4 regions of the Enterobacter sp. Taxon_2 genome follow, and region 1 is predicted to be linked to each of the others. Evidence: predicted binding sites of a transcription regulator. Region 1 holds the regulator's gene; each other region holds the start of a gene.

Region 1 (5,915 bases):
GAGACGGTTCCAGGTAAAGCCGAGAATACGATCGGACAGGCGAATCATCTCGTAAGAGAAGTTTGCTGCAATCTCTTCCATCAGCGCAATGGCGTTCTGCTGGGCTTTCTCATGCGAAATTTTCTTGCTACGCGCTTCGTCTTCGACGGCGCGGGCAATCGCTTTGGAGGCCAGCAGCTTGTTGAACAGATCCTGACGCGCCGGGAGACGCGGCCCAACGGCAGCCAGGCGCTGACGGGCGAAGTGCATACGCGCCACGCGCGCCAGTTTTTGCGCGATGATCTTGTCGGTGCCGTGCTCGTCCGCCATGCGACGCAGCGAAACGGAAGGGGAGAAACGCACAAAGCTGTCGCGCCCCAGCCAGGAGACCGCAAAGAACTTCTGGATGCCGTTAAGCATGCGCAGCGGCGGGTTCTCTTCACCTTTTTCACGTCCCGGACGACGACCAAACATCACCGATACCGGCACCATCTGCACATCCAGATCGGGGTTGCTGCGGTGCAGGTCGAGATAGTCATGGAACAGCTTGATGGACTCTTCTTTTGGCGTGTAGTAGGTAAACACGCGCGGTCCACCGTGAATGAACACATAGCGCGGCAGCAGCGTACCGTCAACTTCAAGCGGTTCAAGCGGGTCAGGTAAGTCATGCGCCAGACACTGGGCGCGAAGCGTCAGTAAGTCTGCCTTCGAGTTATAAGGCAAAACGTACATAATAGGACGTGACGTATCGAGCCCCAATTCCAGCGCGGGTTCTGCTGGGATAGACTTGCTTTTTACCAGGATGCTTAATGGTAAATTAAGTAATTTGTAGTAAATTCGTGGCCAGCCGGACATAAACGATGTAAAGCCTCTGGTTAATAATGCAATTGCGGCGCAAGGATAACAGAAAGCGCGCAAAATTTCTGTTGTTACCCGTCATACTTCAGGCTGTAGCGAAACGCGCTACAGTTCCTGTTACTGACGCTTTTTTTCATAAAAGGTTCTTTTAATGGCCAATAATACCACTGGGTTAACGCGTATCATCAAAGCCGCCGGCTATTCATGGAAAGGTTTCCGTGCCGCGTGGATCAACGAAGCCGCCTTTCGCCAGGAGGGCGTCGCCGCTATCATCGCGGTGATCGTCGCCTGTTATCTTGATGTTGATGCTATTACCCGCGTACTTCTTATCGGTTCCGTACTTCTGGTGATGATAGTGGAAATTCTTAATAGCGCTATTGAGGCCGTGGTTGATCGCATTGGTTCAGATTTCCATGAACTTTCTGGCCGCGCAAAAGACATGGGCTCTGCTGCCGTGTTGCTGGCGATTATCACTGCCGCTATCACCTGGGTCACGCTGCTTTGGTCACATTTCCGATGAGCCTCGAGGAATAATTAAGTCCCTGGTTTTTTGTGCAGTTTTTGGTTCCAAAATCGCCTTTGACTGTATATACTCACAGCATAACTGTATATACACCCAGGGGGCGGAATGAAAGCGTTAACGACCAGGCAGCAAGAGGTGTTTGATCTCATCCGGGATCATATCGGCCAGACGGGTATGCCACCCACGCGTGCGGAAATCGCGCAGCGTCTGGGCTTCCGTTCTCCGAATGCTGCCGAAGAACACCTGAAAGCGCTGGCGCGTAAGGGCGTGATTGAGATTGTCTCGGGCGCGTCGCGTGGTATCCGCCTGCTGGTGGAAGAAGAGACGGGCATTCCGCTGGTGGGACGTGTTGCCGCCGGTGAGCCTTTACTGGCACAGCAGCATATTGAAGGCCACTATCAGGTCGATCCAGCCATGTTCAAACCGAGCGCTGATTTCCTGCTGCGCGTCAGCGGCATGTCGATGAAAGACATCGGCATTCTTGACGGCGATCTGCTTGCGGTGCACAAAACGCAGGATGTGCGTAACGGCCAGGTGGTGGTCGCGCGCATTGACGACGAAGTGACCGTCAAGCGTCTGAAAAAACAGGGGAACACCGTTCAGCTACTGCCTGAAAACAACGAGTTCTCCCCGATTGTGGTCGATCTGCGCGAACACAACTTCTCTATCGAAGGACTGGCGGTTGGGGTCATTCGCAACGGCGAATGGCTGTAACCTCTTCCTGACAGGCTATGGTGCCGCTGTAGCCTGCTTCATTCTCCACACCCGGTATTTTTCATGTCACTGCTGACGGCATCCGATAAGGCATTGTGGCGTCTTGCTCTGCCGATGATCTTCTCCAATATTACCGTTCCCTTGCTGGGTCTGGTCGATACTGCCGTTATTGGCCATCTTGATTCGCCTGTCTATCTTGGCGGCGTGGCGATTGGCGCGACGGCAACCAGCTTCCTGTTTATGCTGCTGCTCTTTTTGCGTATGAGCACCACCGGGCTCACGGCACAGGCTTATGGTGCAAAAGATCCGCTGCGTCTGGCGCGCGCGCTGGTCCAGCCGCTGATCCTCGCGCTTGGCGCGGGGGCGTTAATCGTTTTATTACGTGCGCCCCTGATCGACCTTGCGCTTCATGTTGTTGGCGGCAGCGAGGCGGTACTGGCGCAGGCGCGACGTTTCCTTGAAATCCGCTGGCTCAGCGCGCCCGCGTCACTGGCTAACCTGGTTCTGCTGGGGTGGCTACTGGGCGTTCAGTACGCCCGTGCACCCGTGATTTTGCTGGTGGTGGGTAACCTGCTCAATATCGTTTTGGATGTCTGGCTGGTCATGGGTCTGCATATGAACGTGCAGGGCGCGGCGCTTGCGACGGCGATTGCCGAATACGGGACCTTTATCATTGGCCTGTGGATGGTCTGGCGCGTGCTGGCGATGCGCGGCATCTCCCTGGCGCTGCTCAAAAACGCATGGCGCGGCAATATCCGTAAGCTGCTGGCGCTTAACCGAGACATCATGCTGCGCTCGCTGCTGCTTCAGCTCTGCTTCGGGGCGCTGACGGTTTTCGGGGCTCGACTGGGGCCAGAAATCGTTGCGGTCAACGCGGTATTGATGACGCTACTGACCTTTACCGCCTACGCGCTGGACGGTTTTGCCTATGCGGTAGAAGCGCATTCCGGGCAGGCGTACGGTGCGCGCGAAAGCGGGCAACTACGGGATGTCTGGCGGGCAGCCTGCCGTCAGTCGGGACTGGTGGCGCTGGTGTTTGGCCTGGTTTACGCCTGCTTTGGTGAGCAGATCGTTGCATTGCTGACGTCTCTTCCTGCGCTGCGCGAGCTGGCGAGTCACTATCTCATCTGGCAAGTCGTCTTACCGGTGGTCGGCGTCTGGTGTTATCTGCTGGACGGCATGTTTATTGGTGCGACGCGCGGAGCGGAAATGCGTAACAGTATGGCGGTTGCAGCGGCCGGGTTTGGTCTGACGCTGCTGACGCTCCCCTGGCTGGGTAATCACGGTTTGTGGCTGGCCCTGGCCGTTTTCCTCTCGCTGCGAGGGTTGTCGCTGGCGTTTATCTGGCACCGCCACTGGCAAAACAATACCTGGTTCCCTTCACGTCACGATATATCGTGACGGTTAAAGATTCCGAATATGAAACTAACTGCCGAATCCTTAACTACAATAATTATCACGTCCAGCAGAAAAGAACGTAACGGACGTTACGACCCGACGCTTAACTAAGAGGACACGATGATGAATAAAGACGAAATCGGCGGCAACTGGAAGCAGTTCAAAGGTAAAGCGAAAGAAAAGTGGGGTAAGCTGACGGATGACGATATGACCGTCATTGAAGGTAAACGCGATCAGCTTGTCGGTAAAATTCAGGAACGTTACGGCTACGCGAAAGATCAGGCGGAAAACGAAGTCAAAGACTGGGAAACCCGTAACGACTACCGCTGGTAACGCTGAATAACCCACAGGGCGGCTCTAAGCCGCCTTTTCTTTTGCCGTTAACGCGGCTTTTTCTTCACAAGAATTGAGTGGTCGTGCTGGCACGCGTCCTGATGACGACAGGCTTCCACCTCCACGCACGCGGAACAGAGCCCGTGCGCCTCAATCACGTTATGACGCAGGGCAAACCCCATTTTCGCTGCCAGCGTATGCATAATGTCTTCCACGCCTTCTGCAGCCTCTTCTTTCACTACGCCGCAGCGGTCACAGATAAACATCGCCGATGTGTGGGTAGGCTGATCGAACAGATGGCACAGCACATAGCTGTTGGTGGATTCCACCTTGTGCACGAACCCTTGTTCAAGCAGGAAATCCAGGGCGCGATATACCGTTGGCGGCTTTGCCTGCGGCTCGCTTTCGCGCAGCAGATCGAGCAGATCGTAGGCGCTGATGGCACCCTGCTGCAGGCTCATCAGACGTAATACTTCAAGGCGCTGCGGAGTCAGGCGCACATTGCGTTGCGCGCACAGCTTTTCGGCCTGCGCTAACAGCTCTTTTGTGGACTTATCCATGTAGCACCCCGGATGTTATAGGACGGAAAACTCCCACTTTATCATGTTCTGGTAAAAACACCGAGATCCGCCAGTCTGTGCTATACCTGACCCATTACAAACCGGGAAATAAACAATGAAAAAACCTGACTGTATTCGGCACTGGCGCGACGTAGAAGGTGCGGATGATTCGACCTATCCAGATAGCGATGAGCTTTTTTCTATCGGCGCCCCGTTGGCTCGTAAGCTTGGACTCAGACGCATTGGTATCCATCATGAGCGTTTGCCGCCAGGGCGCAGAACGTCCTATCCGCATGCGGAAAGCGATGAAGAAGAGTTCATTTATGTGCTCGAAGGTTATCCAGAAGCGTGGATAAATGGCTATTTATGGAAACTTGAACCTGGCGACAGCGTGGGATTTCCTGCCGGAACCGGTATCTGCCACACCTTTATCAACAACACGGAGGAAGAGGTGCGGTTGCTGGTCGTAGGCGAGGCCAACAAGAAGCACAATCGCATCTACTATCCCCTCAACCCGGTGTATGCCGCCACGCGGGAAGATCGCTGGGTAGACCATCCCCCACAGTTTTTTGGGCCGCATGATGGAAAACCTGGGAAAAAATAATTTCCTCTTCTATAAATATTGAGGGCCGTCACAAAATATAACAGGCCGTAAGGGAGTTTTACTTAGGGATAGAAATAGCGGGTCTTTTACTACTTATTCACAGCAATAGTTCGTTCCTGTTTGGGTGATAACAGACAGGGGTTATTTCATAACAGACTATAACGGGCATACTGTGAAAAAAATTTTTAAATTTTCGGTGGTTAGCATTGCTGTCTCCTTGTTTATGGCTAATCAGGCGGGAGCAGCCAATACCTGGACAGAATCACGGAGTGACGCCATGGGCGGGACGGGCGTTGCCTCCGGGAGCTATGGCAGTGGGGCGTTAATTAACCCGGCGCTGCTGGCAAAGGCAAAACCAGACGATGATGTGACGGTCATCTTGCCAGCCGTTGGGGTGCAGGTGACGGATGAAGACAATCTTCAGGATGAGATTGATACCATCAACGACAAAATTAATCACTACAAGGATGTGGTTGATGACCTCACGCCAAGGGAGATTATCACTAATCCGTTAGGTTCCATTAATCAATTCCAGGGCGCGGCCAAAGATCTCGCCGATGAGCTGGACTATCTCAAAGGCAAAACCGCACGCGCGACGGCAGGAGCAGGGCTTGCGGTGAGTATCCCTAACGATGTGCTTTCCGTGGCCTTTATGGCGAAAGGCTATGCCCATGGCCGGGTTAGCTCGTCTATCGATCAGCAAGATATTGATTATCTGCGCGGTATTCAACGAAGCAAAGTGGTGGCTGCCGGTGTTGCCCTGGACGCTGCGCTGAACGGCACGGATCAGATCACTAAAAATCTCAACTCAACGGCGTCTGGCCGGGCGGCGATTGTGTCCGACTATGGTGTTGCCGTTGCCCGTCAGTTTGACCTCGGCGGCGTCCCGGTTTCCGTGGGCGTGACGCCAAAACTGCAAAAAACTTGGGTCTATAACTACACCACC
Region 2 (5,915 bases), 2.0 Mb from region 1:
ACTGGTCAGATCTTAACGGCGGGCAACGAACATCAACAACGCAATCCGGCGAGCCTGACCAAGCTGATGACGGGGTATGTGGTTGATCGGGCCATTGATAGCCACCGCATTACCCCGGACGACATCGTCACCGTAGGGCGCGATGCCTGGGCAAAAGGGAACCCGGTGTTTGACGGTTCATCGCTGATGTTCCTGAAAGAAGGCGATCGCGTCTCCGTGCGCGACTTAAGCCGCGGCCTGATTGTCGACTCTGGCAACGACGCCTGCGTGGCGCTGGCCGATCACGTGGCGGGCGGTCAGCCGCAGTTTGTGAAGATGATGAACGACTACGTGCAGAAGCTGAACCTGCGCGATACGCATTTTGAAACCGTCCACGGGCTGGATGCGCCGGGCCAGCACAGCTCGGCCTATGACCTGGCCGTACTCTCCCGCGCCATCATCCACGGTGAGCCCGAGTTTTATCATATGTACAGCGAAAAGAGCCTGACCTGGAACGGGATCACCCAGCAAAACCGTAACGGCCTGCTGTGGGATAAAACCATGAACGTGGACGGGCTGAAAACAGGGCATACCTCGGGGGCGGGTTTTAACCTGATTGCGTCTGCCGTTGACGGCCAGCGCCGGTTAATCGCGGTAGTGATGGGGGCGGACAGTCCGAAAGGGCGCGAAGACCAGGCCCGGAAACTGCTGCACTGGGGGCAGCAGAATTTCGATACGGTGCAGATCCTGCATAGCGGTAAAAAAGTGGGGACAGAGCGGATCTGGTACGGCGATAAGGAGCAGGTGAAACTGGGCACCGACCAGGACTTCTGGCTGGCCCTGCCGAAAGCGGAAGTGCCTAACATCAAAGCCAAATACGTACTGGATAAAAAAGAGCTGGAAGCGCCGATCGCCGCGCACCAGCGGGTCGGGGAGATCCAGCTCTACGACCGCGACAAAGTGGTGGCGCACTGGCCGCTGGTGACGCTGGAAGCCGTTGATAAAGGCGGCCTGTTCTCTCGGCTGAGCGATTATCTGCACCACACGCTCTAACGGCAGATGAGCAGACTGGCAGGGTTGCGAGTCTGCTCACATAATAAACACTCCTCGTTTGCTGATAATAGTAATCCGGTTTTATAGTGTATAAATATACAGCAATAAGCGGAGGCAGCATGGACTACAGCATTAAGCAGCAACAGAAACGTAAGATTGCCGGTTTTCATTTGGTCGGACCGTGGGAACAAACGGTAAAACAAGGCTTTGAACAGCTGGTGATGTGGGTCGATGGGCGTCACATTGAGCCGCTGGAGTGGGTTGCAGTTTACTACGATAACCCGGATGAAGTCCCGCCAGAAAAACTGCGCTGTGATACGGCCGTTACGGTACCGGATGATTTCGTTATCCCGGAAAACAGCGAAGGCGTCATGATGACGGAAATCGCGGCCGGGGATTATGCCGTGGCGACGGCGCGCGTGGAAAACTACGACTTCGCCACGCCGTGGTATCAGTTCTTCAATTCCCTGCTGCAGGACAATAAGTACCAGATGGCGCTCAAACCTTGCTTCGAACGCTATCTCAATGACGGCAATGCGGACGGTTACTGGGATATCGAAATGTATATCGCGGTAGAGCATAAAACGGTTTAAGCCTGCTAAGTGAAGGGTTTTTCAGCCGGGAGCGATCCGCCCGGCTGAAAACACAGTACAATTGTGATTTGCCGTGTAGCTGGAGAGCGGGTGTGCGTCCCGACAAATCATTAACCCCTTTTGAAATTCGGTTGTACAAACACTACCGCGTGGTGCATGGATGCCGCATCGCGCTGGCTTTCGTGCTGACGTTTGTACTGGTGCGTTTATTGGATGTTCCGGAAGGGACGTGGCCGCTGATCACGCTAGTGGTGGTGATGGGGCCCATCTCGTTTTGGGGGAACGTTGTTCCGCGCGCCCTGGAGCGCATTGGCGGGACCGTGTTAGGTTCGGCTCTGGGGCTTATCGCCCTCAAGCTGGAGCTTATCTCGTTTCCGGTGATGCTGGCATGGTGCGGTGCCGCCATGTTCCTGTGCGGCTGGCTGGCGTTGGGTAAAAAGCCGTATCAGGCGCTGCTGATCGGTATTACGCTCGCGGTGGTGGTCGGTGCGCCCGCCGGGGATATGACCACGGCGCTGTGGCGAAGCGGGGATGTCATCCTGGGTTCACTGCTGGCGATGCTCTTCACCGGTATCTGGCCGCAGCGTGCTTTTCTGCACTGGCGTATTCAGATGGCCAGCTACGTCACCGCGTTTAACCGCGTCTATCAAGCCGGTTTTTCCCCGAATCTGGTTGAACGCCCGCGCCTGGAAAAGCACCTGCAGACCATCCTTAACGACGTGGTCAAAATGCGAGGCCTGATCACGCCCGCCAGCAAAGAAACCCATATTCAGAAATCAATTTTCGAAGCTATCCAGACGGTAAGCCGCAATCTGGTCTGCATGCTTGAGCTGCAAATCAACGCCCACTGGGCCACGCGCCCCAGCCATCTGTTGATGCTTAACGCGCAGACCCTCAAAGAGACCCAGCAGATGACGCAGCAAACGCTGTTGACCATCGCTCATGCGCTCTATGAAGGGAACCCGCAGCCGATACTGGCCAACAGCGAGCGACTGAACGAGATCGTCGCGGAGCTGAAGCAGTTAATCAATGAACGCCAGAGCGATAACGTGGCGGAAACGCCTATTCATGGCTACGTCTGGCTGAGTATGGAACTGGCGCGGCAGCTTGAGCTGTTATCGCACCTGATTTGCCGGGCGCTGCGCAAATAAAAGACGTATGTGACGGCTGCTGCTTCGATTCAGCAGCAATTGGGGTTATGATAGCTTTAAACGATATACTCATTGTCATTCGCAGCCGCTGTCAGTAAGGTTATTGTTACAACGGTTGCCTTAACGAATCCGAATCTCACATTATCAGGGGTGTAAAAATGGAAACTACCAAGCCTTCGTTCCAGGATGTTCTGGAATTCGTCCGCCTGTTCCGCCGCAAAAACAAACTGCAGCGTGAAATCCAGGACGTTGAGAAGAAGATCCGTGACAACCAGAAACGTGTTCTGCTGCTCGACAACCTGAGCGACTACATCAAGCCAGGCATGAGCGTTGAAGCTATTCAGGGCATCATCGCCAGCATGAAGAGCGACTATGAAGACCGTGTTGATGACTACATCATCAAAAACGCTGAGCTGTCCAAAGAGCGTCGCGACATCTCCAAGAAGCTGAAAGTGATGGGCGAAATCAAAAACGGCGAAGCAAAAAGCGAGTAATCGCAGCAAATAGTGAAAAAGGCTCTCTGGTGACAGAGAGCCTTTTTTTATGACGCAGAATGGGGCTGTAGCTGATAAATCCAGGCCTGGACCTGCTTGCCTTCAGCAGTGGTCACCGTGACCTCAACCCGATCGTAGCCGTCTTCAAACTCATCCAGCATTGGCCAGTGTGCGGCAAGGCTATCAGAGATAAACAGATAACCTTCGACGCGGGGGCCATCGGGGTGGAGCACGATCCCCGGGAAGTCTGCCGCAGCGCCCCAGCCGCGTTCGTAAAACGTACCGGATACGGAACCGGTCAGCCATTCGCCGCCAATGTTTTCAAGAATATGCGCATTTGAGTGGCCCGGGCGCAGCGTGCCGTAGACAAACAGAGCGTTCATTTTCCCTCATCCGCAAAGCAAAAAGCCTGCTTTAAAAGCAGGCTTTTCAAATTTGGCTCCTCTGACTGGACTCGAACCAGTGACATACGGATTAACAGTCCGCCGTTCTACCGACTGAACTACAGAGGAATCGTTGTGGAGGCTTATCTTAGCGGCGAAAAAAGTTTTGTCAAACCTGATCTTAGGGAAAATCGACTGATTGCTGATTCTGTCGTCAGTTTGTTGTAATTCCACACATCTTTTTCCGGAAAATACTTTGCAGGATGAGCATTTCTCCCCCATCATTTGAAATGGAGTTTCAACTTTTCTCGCTAAGGTCCATTTTGAACGTTACTGCCTCCTTACGCCAGGCGATCGTGCGCACGCCATGGTATGCAAAACGTAAAAGCTATCGGGTTCTCTTCTGGCGTGAAATCACCCCTCTTGCCGTGCCTATCTTCCTGGAAAATACCTGCGTTTTGCTGATGGGGGTCCTGAGCACTTTCCTGGTGAGCTGGCTGGGGAAAGAGGCGATGGCCGGGGTGGGGCTGGCGGACAGCTTTAACATGGTGGTGATCTCGTTCTTTGCCGCCATAGACCTCGGGACGACGGTGGTGGTGGCCTTTAGCCTCGGCAAGCTTGACCCCAAACGTGCACGCGAGGCGGCCCGCCAGTCGCTGATGATCATGACCATTTTTTCGATTGTTCTGGCGGCGGTAATCCACTATTTCGGCAAAGAGATTATCGACTTTGTCGCCGGGGAGGCCACGAATGAGGTTAAAGACCTGGCGCTGACCTATCTTGAGATGACCGTCATCAGCTATCCGGCGGCGGCCATCGCCCTGATTGGTAGCGGTGCGCTGCGCGGGGCGGGCAACACCAAAATTCCGCTGCTGATCAACGGCGGAATGAATATCCTGAATATCATTATCAGCAGCGTGCTGATCTACGGTGTGTTCTCGTGGGACGGGCTGGGGTTCGTCGGCGCCGGACTGGGGCTGACCATTTCACGCTATATCGGTGCGGCTGCCATCGTCGGGGTGCTGATGGCGGGGATCACTCCCTCGCTACGTCTGACGCTGAAAAGTTATTTCCGCCCCTTTAATTTCGCCATTATCTGGGAAGTGATGGGGATCGGCATTCCTGCAAGCATTGAGTCGGTGTTGTTTAACGGCGGGAAATTGCTGACGCAGATGTTTGTCGCCGGGATGGGCACCGACGTGATCGCCGGTAACTTCATCGCCTTCTCCATCGCCTCGCTGATTAACCTGCCGGGTAACGCGCTGGGCTCTGCATCAACCATCATCACCGGGAAACGGCTCGGGAAAGGGCAGATAGGCCAGGCGGAGCGACAGCTGCGGCACGTCTTCTGGCTGTCGACCATTGGACTGACCGTGATTGCCTGGGGAACCGCCCCGTTTGCCGGGCTGATGGCCTCGTTCTATACCCACGAAGACGACGTTAAAGAGGTCGTTAAGATCCTCATCTGGCTCAATGCGGCCTTTATGCCCATCTGGGCGGCCTCATGGGTATTGCCCGCCGGGCTAAAGGGCGCGCGCGACGCCCGCTTTGCGATGTGGGTGTCGATGCTAGGCATGTGGGGATGTCGCGTCGTGGCGGGGTATACGCTCGGGGTGATGCTCGGATGGGGAGTGGTCGGCGTCTGGCTGGGGATGTTCCTCGACTGGGCCGTGCGGGGCGCGCTGTTCTACTGGCGGATGGTCAGCGGGCGCTGGCTGTGGAAATATCCGCGAAAAAATGCCTGACAATTGCGCGAAATGGAGAATAATTCGGCAAACGATCGGAAATATGCATTCTGCCTTTGACATCCCGGGGAGGCATCGATAATATGCGCCCCGTTCACACGATTCCTCTGTAGTTCAGTCGGTAGAACGGCGGACTGTTAATCCGTATGTCACTGGTTCGAGTCCAGTCAGAGGAGCCAAATTTGAAAAGCCTGCTTTTAAAGCAGGCTTTTTGCTTTTCTGCGCCGGGTAAATGCAAAACGGCAACCTTGTTGCCGTTTTTAGTGTGTGCACCCTCTCCCGTGGGAGAGGGTTGGGGTGAGGGCACCAGACCGCACGAAATTACAAACTAACCGGCGCCGTCGCCTCAATCAGCCACGGACGCGCATCGCTGTTCACCAGAGGTGACAGCGCCTCGCGTACCTGCTGGTGATACGCATCCAGCCACTGCTTTTCCTGATCGCTCAACAGATGCAGCTCAACCTGACTTAAGTCGATCGGGATCAGCGTCAGCGAGGCAAATCTACAGAACCCCGGA
Region 3 (5,915 bases), 610 kb from region 1:
TGACCGTAGGGTTCCTGCGCGAGCTGATTGGCAGCGGCAAGCTGTTTGGCATCACGGTGCTGGACACGGTGCAAAACGGCGGCTGGTATCTGCCAAACGGCCTGTTCCTGCTGGCCCCTAGCGCATTCTTCATTATCGGTTTGCTGATCTGGCTGATTCGTACGCTGAAGCCAGAACAGCAGGAAAAGGAGTAACCGACGATGGCTCATTACCTGAGTTTGTTTGTGCGCGCGGTGTTTGTTGAAAACATGGCGCTCGCGTTTTTCCTCGGCATGTGCACGTTCCTTGCTGTGTCTAAAAAGGTCTCCACGGCATTTGGGCTGGGCGTGGCGGTCACCGTTGTGTTGGGGCTGTCGGTTCCGATTAACAATCTGGTGTACAACTTCGTGCTGCGGGACGGCGCGCTGGTGGAAGGGGTTGATCTCAGCTTCCTGAACTTCATCACCTTTATCGGGGTGATCGCAGCGCTGGTGCAAATCCTCGAAATGATCCTCGATAAGTACTTCCCGTCGCTGTACAACGCGCTAGGGATCTTCCTGCCGCTGATCGCGGTGAACTGCGCCATCTTTGGTGGCGTCTCGTTTATGGTTCAGCGTGATTACAACTTCAGTGAATCCGTGGTGTACGGTTTTGGTTCCGGCATCGGCTGGATGCTGGCGATTGTCACCATGGCGGGGATCCGCGAGAAAATGAAATATGCCAACGTGCCTGCGGGTCTGCGTGGCTTAGGGATCACCTTTATCACCACCGGGCTGATGGCGCTGGGCTTTATGTCCTTCTCCGGTGTGCAGCTATAAGGGCTAACAGATGGAAATTATCCTTGGCGTGGTGATGTTCACGCTGATTGTACTGGTGCTGTCAGGACTCATTCTGGCGGCGCGGGCGAAGCTGGTGAATTCCGGCGACGTGGTGATTGATATTAACGACGATCCGCAGAATCAGATCCGCACGCCTGCGGGAGATAAACTGCTCAACACGCTCTCCGGTAACGGTATTTTTGTCTCCTCAGCCTGCGGCGGCGGCGGCTCCTGCGGGCAGTGCCGCGTGACGGTAAAAGAGGGCGGTGGCGATATTCTGCCCACCGAGCTGGCGCATATCACTAAGCGTGAGGCAAAAGAGGGCTGCCGTCTGGCCTGCCAGGTCGCGGTGCGCCAGAACATGAAAATTGAGCTGCCGGAAGAGATCTTCGGCGTTAAAAAATGGGAGTGCGAGGTTATCTCTAATGATAACAAAGCCACCTTTATTAAAGAGCTGAAGCTGCGGGTACCGGAAGGGGAAGATGTTCCGTTCCGCGCCGGGGGATACATTCAGATTGAGTGTCCTGAGCATACCGTGGCCTATGCGGACTTCGACGTGCCTGAGGAGTACCGGGCCGATTGGGATAAATTCAATCTCTTCCGCTTTGTATCCGAGGTAAAAGAGCCGACGCTGCGCGCTTACTCGATGGCTAACTATCCGGAAGAGAAGGGCATTATCATGCTCAACGTGCGTATCGCCACGCCGCCACCGAATGTGTCGAATGCACCGCCGGGCGTGATGTCGTCATACATCTGGTCTCTGAAGCCGGGAGATAAGGTGACCATCTCCGGTCCGTTCGGGGAGTTCTTCGCGAAAGATACCGACGCGGAAATGGTCTTTATCGGCGGCGGTGCCGGTATGGCCCCGATGCGCTCGCACATTTTTGACCAGCTCAAGCGGCTCGGCAGCAAGCGTAAAATCAGCTTCTGGTACGGGGCGCGTTCGCTGCGCGAAATGTTCTATGACGACGAGTTTGAACAGCTGGCGCGTGAAAACCCGAACTTTACCTTCCATGTGGCGCTCTCCGATCCGCAGCCGGAAGATAACTGGACGGGCTATACGGGGTTCATCCACAACGTGCTGTATGACAACTATCTCAAACAGCACCCGGCGCCCGAGGACTGCGAGTTCTATATGTGTGGTCCGCCGATTATGAACGCCGCCGTGATTAAGATGCTGAAAGATCTCGGCGTTGAAGATGAGAACATCATGCTTGATGACTTTGGAGGCTGATGATGCTGACGTTTCTGGCAACCTTTGTGGTTTTTGTGCTTGTCATCTTCGGCATGTCGTTAGGCTGGATCGTTAAGCGGAAAAGCATTCAGGGCAGCTGCGGCGGTATTTCCTCCATTGGGATGGAAAAGGTGTGCGACTGCCCGGAACCGTGCGACGCCCGCAAAAAACGCATGGCGCGCGAGCAGCAGCGCATTATTTAATCTGCCAGGTCGGGTAAGGCGAAGCCGCCACCCGACAATTCCCACGCACACTTCTCAATCCTCATTTATTTACTGTATACTTATCCAGTAATGAGTGAGGGCTTACTATGCGCAAAATAATCCATGTCGATATGGACTGCTTTTTTGCCGCAGTGGAGATGCGTGACAACCCGGCGCTGCGGGATATTCCCATCGCCATTGGTGGCAGCCGCGTTCAGCGTGGTGTCATCAGCACCGCCAACTATCCTGCGCGCAAATTTGGCGTGCGCAGCGCCATGCCGACGGCGATGGCCTTAAAGCTTTGCCCTCATCTCACGCTTCTGCCCGGGCGGTTCGACGCCTATAAAGAGGCTTCCCTTCATATTCGGGAAATCTTCTCCCGCTATACCTCTCTAATAGAGCCGCTGTCGCTGGACGAAGCCTATCTGGATGTGACCGACAGCGTGCACTGCCACGGCTCCGCCACGCTGATGGCGCAGGAGATCCGCCAGACGATTTTCAACGAGCTGAATCTGACGGCATCGGCGGGTGTGGCGCCCGTTAAATTCCTTGCCAAAATCGCTTCGGATTTAAATAAGCCCAACGGCCAGTACGTCATCACGCCGGAAGAGGTGCCTGCGTTTTTGAAAACGCTACCGCTCGGTAAAATCCCCGGCGTCGGGAAAGTCTCCGCCGCAAAGCTGGAAAGCATGGGGCTACGGACCTGCGAAGACGTGCAGCGAAGCGACCTCGCCATGCTGCTCAAGCGCTTCGGGAAGTTTGGCCGCGTGCTGTGGGAGCGCAGCCAGGGGATTGACGATCGCGATGTGAACAGCGAACGGCTGCGGAAATCCGTCGGCGTTGAGCGCACCCTCATTGAAGATATTCATGACTGGTCCGAATGCGAAACCATAATTACGGAACAGCTTTACCCGGAGCTGGAGCGACGCTTAAGCAAGGTGAAGCCGGACCTGCTGATTGCCCGTCAGGGTATCAAATTAAAATTCAATGACTTCCAGCAGACCACGCAGGAACACGTCTGGCCGCGACTGAATAAAGACGATCTTATCGCGACGGCAAAAAAGGCATGGGAAGAAAGACGAGGCGGGCGAGGAGTAAGGCTGGTGGGATTGCACGTCACGCTGCTGGATCCGCAGTTAGAGCGACAGCTGGTATTAGGATTGTAAAAAAGCCCGGTGCGCTACGCTTACCGGGCCTACGTTGTTCACCCTCTCCCTTTGGGAGAGGGCTAGGGTGAGGGTATTACTTAACGGGGATCGCTTTCAGCAGTTCAGTCAGCAGCGTCCAGTAGTGACCAACGCTTTCGATATGAACCTGCTCATCCGGCGAGTGCGGACCGGTAATGGTTGGCCCGATAGATACCATGTCCATGTCCGGATACGGCTTCTTGAACAGACCGCATTCCAGACCGGCGTGGATCACCTGAATGTTCGGGGTGCTGTTGAACAGACGCTGATAGGTTTCACGCACCAGCGCCATCACCGGAGAACTTGCATCCGGCTGCCAGCCCGGGTAGCTGCCTTTGGCAGAGGTTTTTGCTCCCGCCAGCGTACCCAGCGATTCCAGCATGCTCACCACGTACTCTTTACCGCTGTCGATAAGGGAGCGGATCAGGCAGATGATTTCCGCGCTGTCGTCGCTCATGGTCACCACGCCCACGTTCAGCGAGGTTTCCACCACGCCTTTCGCCACGTCAGAGTTGCGGATCACGCCGTTTGGCGTCGCGTTCAGCAGCTGAACGAAGTTGTCACGAGACTTCGCGGTCAGCGCGGCTTTATCCGTGGAGACGGATTCCAGCACCACGGTCAGGTTCTTCTCTTTCGCTGACAGTTCGTTTTTCAGGATATCCAGGTATACGGTGGAGAGTTTTTTCAGCTCGTCCGCTTTTGCCGCCGGTACTGCCACTGTGGCGAAGGCTTCGCGTGGGATCGCGTTGCGCAGGGTACCGCCGTTGAAATCAACCAGACGCAGATCCAGCTCAGCCGCATGGCCTGCCAGGAAGCGCGCCAGCAGCTTGTTGGCGTTGCCCAAACCCAGGTGAATATCGCCGCCGGAGTGGCCGCCCTTCAGCCCTTTCAGCGTCAGCTTGAAGGTCTGGAAACCGGCAGGAATCGCTTCGCGTGACAGCGGCAGGGTAGAGATGAAATCAATCCCGCCCGCGCAGCCCATGTAGATCTCACCTTCTTCTTCAGAGTCGGTGTTGATCAGGATATCCGCCTGCAGCCAGTTCGCCTGCAGACCGAACGCGCCGTCCATGCCCGCTTCTTCGGTCATGGTCAGCAGCACTTCCAGTGGACCGTGCTCAACGCTGTCGTCAGCCAGTACCGCCAGCGCAGAGGCCATACCGATGCCGTTATCCGCGCCCAGGGTGGTGCCGCGTGCTTTCACCCAGTCGCCGTCGATGTACGGCTGGATTGGGTCTTTGGTGAAGTCGTGAACGGTGTCGTTGTTCTTCTGTGGCACCATGTCCAGGTGCGCCTGCAGCACAACCGGTTTGCGGTTTTCCATGCCTGCGGTGGCGGGTTTGCGGATCAGAATGTTGCCAACCTGGTCGCGTTCAGCATGCAGACCTTTTTCCTTCGCCCAGCCCATAATATGTTCGGCAAGCTGTTCTTCATGGTAGGAAGGGTGTGGAATGGAGCAGATTTTGGCAAAAATATCCCACAGCGGCTGCGGAGATAGTTGAGACAGTTCAGACACGATAAGTCTCCTTGTCGAGGCGCTGCAAACAGGGTTGCAGGTCACAGGGTTAGCAGGTTAATAGTTACCACAAGTCAGGCTTGCGAGATGAAACTGAGAATACCACTTTCTCTGCTGGCTGGTAGCATAAAGCATGTAAAAACACAGGCAGAGGGCGCTAAACACTGGTTTTTAGTGCGCCAGATCTCTATAATCTCGCGCAACCTATTTCCCCCTCGAACACTTTTTAAGCCGTATAAAAACAGGCTGGGACACTTCACATGAGCGAAAAATACGTCGTCACCTGGGACATGTTGCAGATTCACGCACGCAAACTGGCTGCGCGTCTGATGCCTTCCGAACAGTGGAAAGGCATTATTGCCGTCAGCCGTGGCGGTCTGGTACCGGGGGCGCTGCTGGCACGTGAGCTGGGTATTCGTCATGTCGATACCGTTTGCATCTCCAGCTATGACCATGACAACCAGCGTGAGCTGACCGTGCTGAAACGCGCGGAAGGCGACGGTGAAGGTTTCATCGTGATTGATGACCTGGTGGATACCGGCGGTACTGCGGTCGCTATCCGCGAAATGTATCCGAAAGCCCATTTCGTCACTATCTTCGCGAAACCTGCTGGCCGCCCGCTGGTTGACGATTACGTGATTGATATCCCGCAGGATACCTGGATTGAACAGCCATGGGATATGGGCGTGGTCTTCGTACCGCCGATTTCAGGCCGTTAATCCCAGTACGTAACTTTACACGCCCGGCAATGCCGGGCGTTGTTCTTTTTGGCCTGCCACGCGTTACAATAGTCTTCATATGACGTATTCATGGAGGCAACGCAATGACGCAGGCGAATCTCACCGAGACACTTTTCAAACCCCGTTTCAAACACCCTGAAACGTCGACGCTGGTGCGTCGCTTTAATCCGGGGACCCAGCCTGCCGTCCAGTCCGCGTTAGACGGTAAAAACGTGCCCCACTGGTATCGTATGATTAACCG
Region 4 (5,915 bases), 1.8 Mb from region 1:
CGTAAATCACGTGCATTTTTTAATCGCAAAGAATAGAGTGTTTTTACCGTATTCCCTCTTTCTGGAGCACGTATGCCGGATTACTGTTTTTTCCAAAAAGGCCCGAACCTCATTGCGATTGAGAGCGCAAACACCGATGCGGCCGCTCAGCTCATCGCTCAGGGGTTTGAAAAACAGTTTGAGGAGATCGGCGCTGCGGATGAAAAAGAGGCGCTTACCCGCCTTGCGGATATCCGTAAAAATAATGAGATCGATCGCCATAACTTCCTGGCCGGAGCGAGCGAAATGCCGCTGATCGGCGTGCTGGCGGCTGCGGCAACCTGGTTGATTCAAAAGAAATAACGCAACCATCCTCTACCTCGCCACCGGTAAATCCGCGTATCGCGTCGTATAGGCCGGTGACAACATTTCCCGCTTCATTGCCCACGGTTTCTCAATCCCCTGCCCGGCGAACCATATCTTCCCTTTGCCGGAGTGATTTACGCTGTCGATCATCTCCATCAGCGCCGCGCTGTTGGCGCGCAGACGATTATCGTCAAACAAATTAAGCTGGGCGACGCCGCTGCTGAAAAAATCCGCCAGCATGACCCCGGCCTTCATATAGCGATACCCGTCGAGCCATATCCGCCCCAGCGCCTCCGTGGCGGCGCGGATGATATCGCGCGAGTCATTGGTGGGCGTCATCAGGGTGACAGAAGCCTGATTGCCGTAATAAATTTCGTTGTCAGCGTGCGGGCTGGTGCGCACAAACACGCTGATAAAACGACAGTATTGATGCTCGCCGCGCAGTTTCTCTGCAGCGCGCTCCGCGTAGGCACAAATCGCCTGATGCATCTCTTCATATTGGGTAATGCGGTGTCCAAACGAACGGCTACAGATGATTTGCTGCTTCGTGGGGGTGTACTCTTCCAGGTCAAGGCAGGGCTCGCCGCGAAGCTCGCGCGCCGTGCGTTCCAGTACCACGTTGAAATGTTTGCGAATGACCCACGAGGAGGCCTCCGCCAGCTCCAGCGCCGTAGTAATCCCCATCGCGTTCAGTTTTTTCGTGATGCGCCGCCCTACCCCCCACACCTCCTCTACCGGCACCTTTGCCAGCAGTTTACGCTGCCGCTCGCGGCCTGAGAGATCGACCACGCCGCCGGTGCCCGCCCACCGCTTCGCCGCATAGTTGGCCAGCTTCGCCAGCGTTTTGGTCGGGGCAATACCGACGCCAACGGTTAAGCCCGTATTTTTATAGACCTGCGTGCGCATCTGGTGTCCGAACGCTTCCAGTGCAAGGCAGTTACCGATCCCTGAAACGTTCACGAACGCCTCGTCGATCGAGTAAATTTCTATGGCCGGAGCCAGATCCGTCAGCGTCTGCATCACCCGACTGCTGAGATCGGCATACAGCGCATAGTTCGAACTAAAGACGTAAACCCGCGACGGATAGCCCTTCTCTTTGAATTTAAAATAGGGCTCCCCCATTTTTATGCCGAACTGCTTTGCCTCCGGCGACAGTGAAATAATGCAGCCGTCGTTATTGGACACCACCACGATGGGCTTCCCCTGCAGATCGGGGCGAAATACCTTCTCGCAGGAGGCATAGAAGCTATTCACATCAACCAGCGCGAACATGTTTATGCGTTTTAAGCGTGTGGGTGACGACGCCGAAGATCTGCAGCTCCTCTTCGGACTGAAAGGTAATCGGCTGATAGCGGGCATTATGCGGCAGAAGTCTCAGAACCGGGCGGGTCTGTAGCTCTTTCACCGTAAACTCACCGGCGACCGACGCCACGACGATGTCCCCATGTTCGGCATTTAACGAACGATCGACCACCAGCAGATCGCCGTCACCGATCCCCGCGCCAATCATGGAGTCTCCACTCACCTTGATAAAATAGGTCGCACTGGGGTGTCTCACTGCCAACCGGTTAAGATCGAGACGATCTTCCACATAGTCCTGCGCCGGACTGGGGAAGCCACAGGCTACACGCTCTGCAAACAACGGTAATTCAATAGATTGGTTTGGATGATAAGAAAAGAGAGTGTCCATAATGCCTTTCTCGCCAGATACTGTATGTAAATACAGTATTACGGATTATGGCCAGGGATCAAGGTCATTTCCGGAGGCGAACCCAAACGCGTTGAAGTGTCAGAAGATTTAAAACGCGCAAAGCCCGGAAGCGCCCTTCCGGCTTTGCGCCTGTGACGATCAGTCCATCAGCGTACTCAATGTTTCCAGTGCGTCAGGCGGCAGCTGCAGTTCCCCTGCCGCGAGGTTTTGCCGCAGATGCGCCACGGAAGAGGTGCCTGGGATCAGCAGGATATTTGGGGAACGCTGCAGCAGCCATGCCAGCGCAACCTGCATTGGCGTTGCGCCCAGCGAGTCGGCGACAGCCTGCAGCCCGGAAGATTGCAGCGGCGTAAAGCCGCCCAGCGGGAAGAACGGTACATACGCAATCCCCTGCTGCGCCAGCAGATCCACCAGCGCGTCGTCACCCCGGTTCACAATGTTGTACATGTTCTGCACGCACACCACCGGCACCAGCTTCCGGGCTTCCGCAACCTGGGTTGCCGTGACGTTGCTCAGGCCAATATGCCGCACCAGCCCCTGCTGCTGTAATTCGGCAAGGGTGGAAAGCGGTTCAGCAATTGACCCTTCCGCCGGCCCGTGTGCGCTAAACATGATTCGCAGATTCACCACGTCCAGCACGTCCAGCTGCAGATTACGCAGGTTGTCATGCACCGCCTGCGTCAGTTCCTGCGCGGAAAAGGCCGGCAGCCAGGCGCCTTTGTCATCGCGACGGGCGCCGATCTTGGTGACGAGCGTCAGATCGTCCCGGTACGGGTGAAGCGCCTCGCGGATCAGCTGGTTAGTGACATGAGGGCCGTAAAAATCACTGGTATCAATGTGGTTCACCCCCGCCGCCACCGCTTCGCGCAGCACGTCCAGCGCGGCCTGCTTATCCTTCGGCGGCCCAAAGACGCCAGGCCCGGCCAGCTGCATCGCGCCGTAGCCCAGCCGTTTCACCGTCCGCGTCCCGAGCGCGTACGTCCCACTTTTATCAATGCTGCTCATGTTGACCTTCCTCATAAAAATGATCCGGATTTACAACAGGTTCCCTCAGGGAGCCCTTAGTTAAGCGCGAGTTAAATTAAAGTTTAAATTCTATACGACGATAGTATTGGTGTACCTCTGCATCCTTTCTAACGGACGACCGCTATGCTGAAAAATCTGCACGTGATTACCGGTATTATCTTTGCCCTCACCATATTCTGTCTGCTGCAAGTTGTCACGGGAGGGTTGTTCTACTCTGCCGTCAGTAACGATCGCCATAACTTCCAGAACTCCGGCGTGCTCAATGCCCAGCAGGAAAGCCTGAGCGACAGCGTGAACACGCTGGTGAAAACGCGCGTCACCGTCACCCGCGTGGCGATCCGCTATCTGAAAAACCAGCGTGACCCGGCTTCCCTGGCGGCGATCAATAAGCTGCTTGGCACCGCAGGCGACTCGCTGGCAAAAGCCGAAGCCTATAACAAAGAGTGGCAGAAACTGCCGCAGGTTAAGGGCCAGGAGGCGGCATTGACCGACGAGATGCAGAAATCCTGGAACCAGATGCACGAAGTGATGCGCTTATCGATTGAGTATCTGCGTGCCGACAACTATCAGGCCTATGGGGATCTGGACGCGCAGCAGGCGCAGGACGACATGGAAGCGGTCTATAACCGCTGGCGCGCCGAAAACAACACCCTGCTGAAGGCCGCAACCGAAGAGAACCAGAGCAGCTTCACGCAGATGCAGTGGACCCTGGCGGCAATTCTGCTGGCCGTTATCGCGGTTCTGGTGGTCATCTGGCAGGGTTTACAGCACCTGCTGTTAAAACCGCTCCACTCCATTATGAACCATATTCGCGCCATTGCAGGGGGCGACCTGACGCAGGATATCGCAATATCTGGCCGCAACGAGATGGGCCAGTTGGCCGCTGGCCTGCATGAGATGCAGCAGTCGCTGGTGACCACCGTCAGCGCCGTGCGCGGAAGCACCGATTCCATCTACACCGGCGCAGGCGAAATTGCCGCAGGAAGCAACGATCTGTCCGCCCGCACCGAGCAGCAGGCCGCCTCGCTGGAAGAGACTGCCGCCAGCATGGAAGAGCTGACTGCGACGGTTAAACAGAACTCCGATAACGCCCGTCAGGCCACGCTGTTGGCGAAAAATGCCTCTGAAACGGCCGCGCGCGGCGGTCACGTCGTGGATAACGTGGTTCGCACCATGAACGAAATCGCCGACAGTTCGCAGCAAATTGCGCATATTACCAGCGTGATCGACAGCATTGCGTTCCAGACGAACATTCTGGCGCTTAACGCCGCGGTGGAAGCGGCACGCGCCGGGGAACAGGGGCGTGGTTTTGCGGTTGTTGCTGGCGAAGTCCGTACGCTGGCGAGCCGCAGCGCGCAGGCGGCGAAAGAGATCAAAGGGCTTATCGAGAACTCCGTCAGCCGGGTGAATACCGGTTCTGAGCAGGTCAGCGAGGCGGGCACCACCATGAAGGAAATCGTCGCCGCCGTCACCCGCGTGACCGATATCATGGGTGAGATTTCATCGGCCTCTGACGAGCAGAGCCGCGGTATTGAGCAGGTGAGCCTGGCCGTTTCGCAGATGGACAGCGTGACGCAGCAAAACGCCGCGCTGGTGCAGGAGTCCGCCACGGCAGCAGCGGCGCTGGAAGATCAGTCCGAACAGCTGCGCCAGGCGGTAGCCGCGTTTCGTCTGAACGGCAAAGAAAGAGCGGTCGCTCCACGCCCGGCCAATCTGAAAACGCCACAGCTGCTGCGCCCGGCAACGACAAACGCCTCCACCGACAGCAACTGGGAAACGTTCTGAGTCTCAGGCGGGCGAGAATATCGCCCGCTAGCGGCTGCGCTTGGCGTGCCGCTCCCAGTTCTCCTGTTTTGCTTCATCGGATTTTCGCAGTGAAACGTAACATGCCCCGCTGCCGCCGTGATGCGGCAGCGCCACGCAGAAGGCCTGTACATCCTCGAACTCGGTTAACCAGCGCGCCAGGTAGCTGCGCACCACATTCGGATGCGAGTTCTGCTCCCGCCCTTTCCCGTGAATAATAATCAGGTTACGTAACCCGTCACGTCTGGCCTGGCAGATAAAAGAAAACAGCATCTGACGGCAGCGTTCGGCAGGCTGACGCAGGAGGTTTAAGCTGGCCTGGCGGGCATATTTACCCGAGCGCAGCTTATCGATAACGCCCTGCTGCACCCCTTCGCGCTGGAACGCCAGCGGTTCTTCCAGGGGAAGAAGGTCAAGAAAATCGAGCGTCAGGAAGTTATCCAGCTGTTCACTATCCACCTCCTGTCGCGTCCGCGTATTGCGGCTGGGCTGCCAGTGAATATCCGGGCCACGCTTCAGCGGCTGGACATCTTCCATGGCGTCAAGAAAAAAGGATTTGTCGTCAGGGTTCATGGATATCCTCCGGCTACAACTGAGGACGGTACTATACCTGCGCCCGAGACAGGCCTCAATCACCGTTACGGGCCGTCGTGTGCAACAAATATTAACCTGATGAATATATATAGTATTTATAAAATAAACTTAAATATGACTTAACTAAAATTTCAGCAAAGATGAAATAAGTGATTTGTGTTAAATTTTCGTAAAATCAAACACTCAACATCCTTTCATTTTGCGGGAAAGGTGTTATACCTAAATATACCTGCTTCATGGATATAATACTCAGGATTGGCGAAAGGACGCACTGCTGTGTGTACTGGAGGATCTGTCTGATGTCGGGCAGATCCTGTTTTTTTATTATCTGACTTTCACGCCACGATTATTTTCCTCGCTTCCCGCCTGAACTGTGTAATTAATGATTCAGCCAGGGGCGTCTGACGTGAATCGCGGCGCTGAATTAAATAATATG

Evidence for each region. Region 1 encodes LexA, which represses DNA repair genes until DNA is damaged. Its sites were predicted from a motif close to TNCTGTATGTACATACAGNA; they were not measured.
Region 2: a site for LexA is predicted at 1,117-1,136, ahead of sbmC (DNA gyrase inhibitor SbmC). Genes of this name have one in related genera too.
Region 3: a site for LexA is predicted at 2,305-2,324, ahead of dinB (DNA polymerase IV). Genes of this name have one in related genera too.
Region 4: a site for LexA is predicted at 2,054-2,073, ahead of umuD (translesion error-prone DNA polymerase V autoproteolytic subunit). Genes of this name have one in related genera too.

Annotation. Positions count from the first base shown of each region.
Region 1 is NZ_CM178024.1:308,387-314,301, forward strand. Features, by position in the region: gene plsB (glycerol-3-phosphate 1-O-acyltransferase PlsB) at 1-834, opposite strand, end outside; gene AC4IC4_RS01390 (diacylglycerol kinase) at 989-1,357, shown strand; gene lexA (transcriptional repressor LexA) at 1,466-2,074, shown strand; gene dinF (MATE family efflux transporter DinF) at 2,138-3,475, shown strand; gene AC4IC4_RS01405 (CsbD family protein) at 3,596-3,805, shown strand; gene zur (zinc uptake transcriptional repressor Zur) at 3,853-4,365, opposite strand; gene AC4IC4_RS01415 (cupin domain-containing protein) at 4,481-4,969, shown strand; gene AC4IC4_RS01420 (conjugal transfer protein TraF) at 5,193-5,915, shown strand, end outside.
Region 2 is NZ_CM178024.1:3,155,895-3,161,809, reverse strand. Features, by position in the region: gene dacD (serine-type D-Ala-D-Ala carboxypeptidase DacD) at 1-1,032, shown strand, start outside; gene sbmC (DNA gyrase inhibitor SbmC) at 1,152-1,625, shown strand; gene AC4IC4_RS15085 (FUSC family protein) at 1,718-2,776, shown strand; gene AC4IC4_RS15080 (DUF496 family protein) at 2,935-3,270, shown strand; gene AC4IC4_RS15075 (gamma-glutamylcyclotransferase family protein) at 3,318-3,653, opposite strand; tRNA gene AC4IC4_RS15070 (tRNA-Asn) at 3,707-3,782, opposite strand; gene emmdR (multidrug efflux MATE transporter EmmdR) at 3,944-5,398, shown strand; tRNA gene AC4IC4_RS15060 (tRNA-Asn) at 5,502-5,577, shown strand; gene AC4IC4_RS15055 (aminopeptidase P family protein) at 5,720-5,915, opposite strand, start outside.
Region 3 is NZ_CM178024.1:918,446-924,360, forward strand. Features, by position in the region: gene AC4IC4_RS04225 (NADH:ubiquinone reductase (Na(+)-transporting) subunit D) at 1-194, shown strand, start outside; gene nqrE (NADH:ubiquinone reductase (Na(+)-transporting) subunit E) at 201-797, shown strand; gene nqrF (NADH:ubiquinone reductase (Na(+)-transporting) subunit F) at 808-2,031, shown strand; gene nqrM ((Na+)-NQR maturation NqrM) at 2,031-2,234, shown strand; gene dinB (DNA polymerase IV) at 2,342-3,400, shown strand; gene pepD (cytosol nonspecific dipeptidase) at 3,477-4,934, opposite strand; gene gpt (xanthine phosphoribosyltransferase) at 5,195-5,653, shown strand; gene frsA (esterase FrsA) at 5,758-5,915, shown strand, end outside.
Region 4 is NZ_CM178024.1:2,121,144-2,127,058, reverse strand. Features, by position in the region: gene AC4IC4_RS10085 (hypothetical protein) at 73-342, shown strand; gene umuC (translesion error-prone DNA polymerase V subunit UmuC) at 355-1,617, opposite strand; gene umuD (translesion error-prone DNA polymerase V autoproteolytic subunit) at 1,601-2,035, opposite strand; gene AC4IC4_RS10070 (aldo/keto reductase family oxidoreductase) at 2,195-3,061, opposite strand; gene tcp (methyl-accepting chemotaxis citrate transducer) at 3,206-4,867, shown strand; gene smrA (DNA endonuclease SmrA) at 4,895-5,458, opposite strand; gene AC4IC4_RS10055 (LysR family transcriptional regulator) at 5,815-5,915, opposite strand, start outside.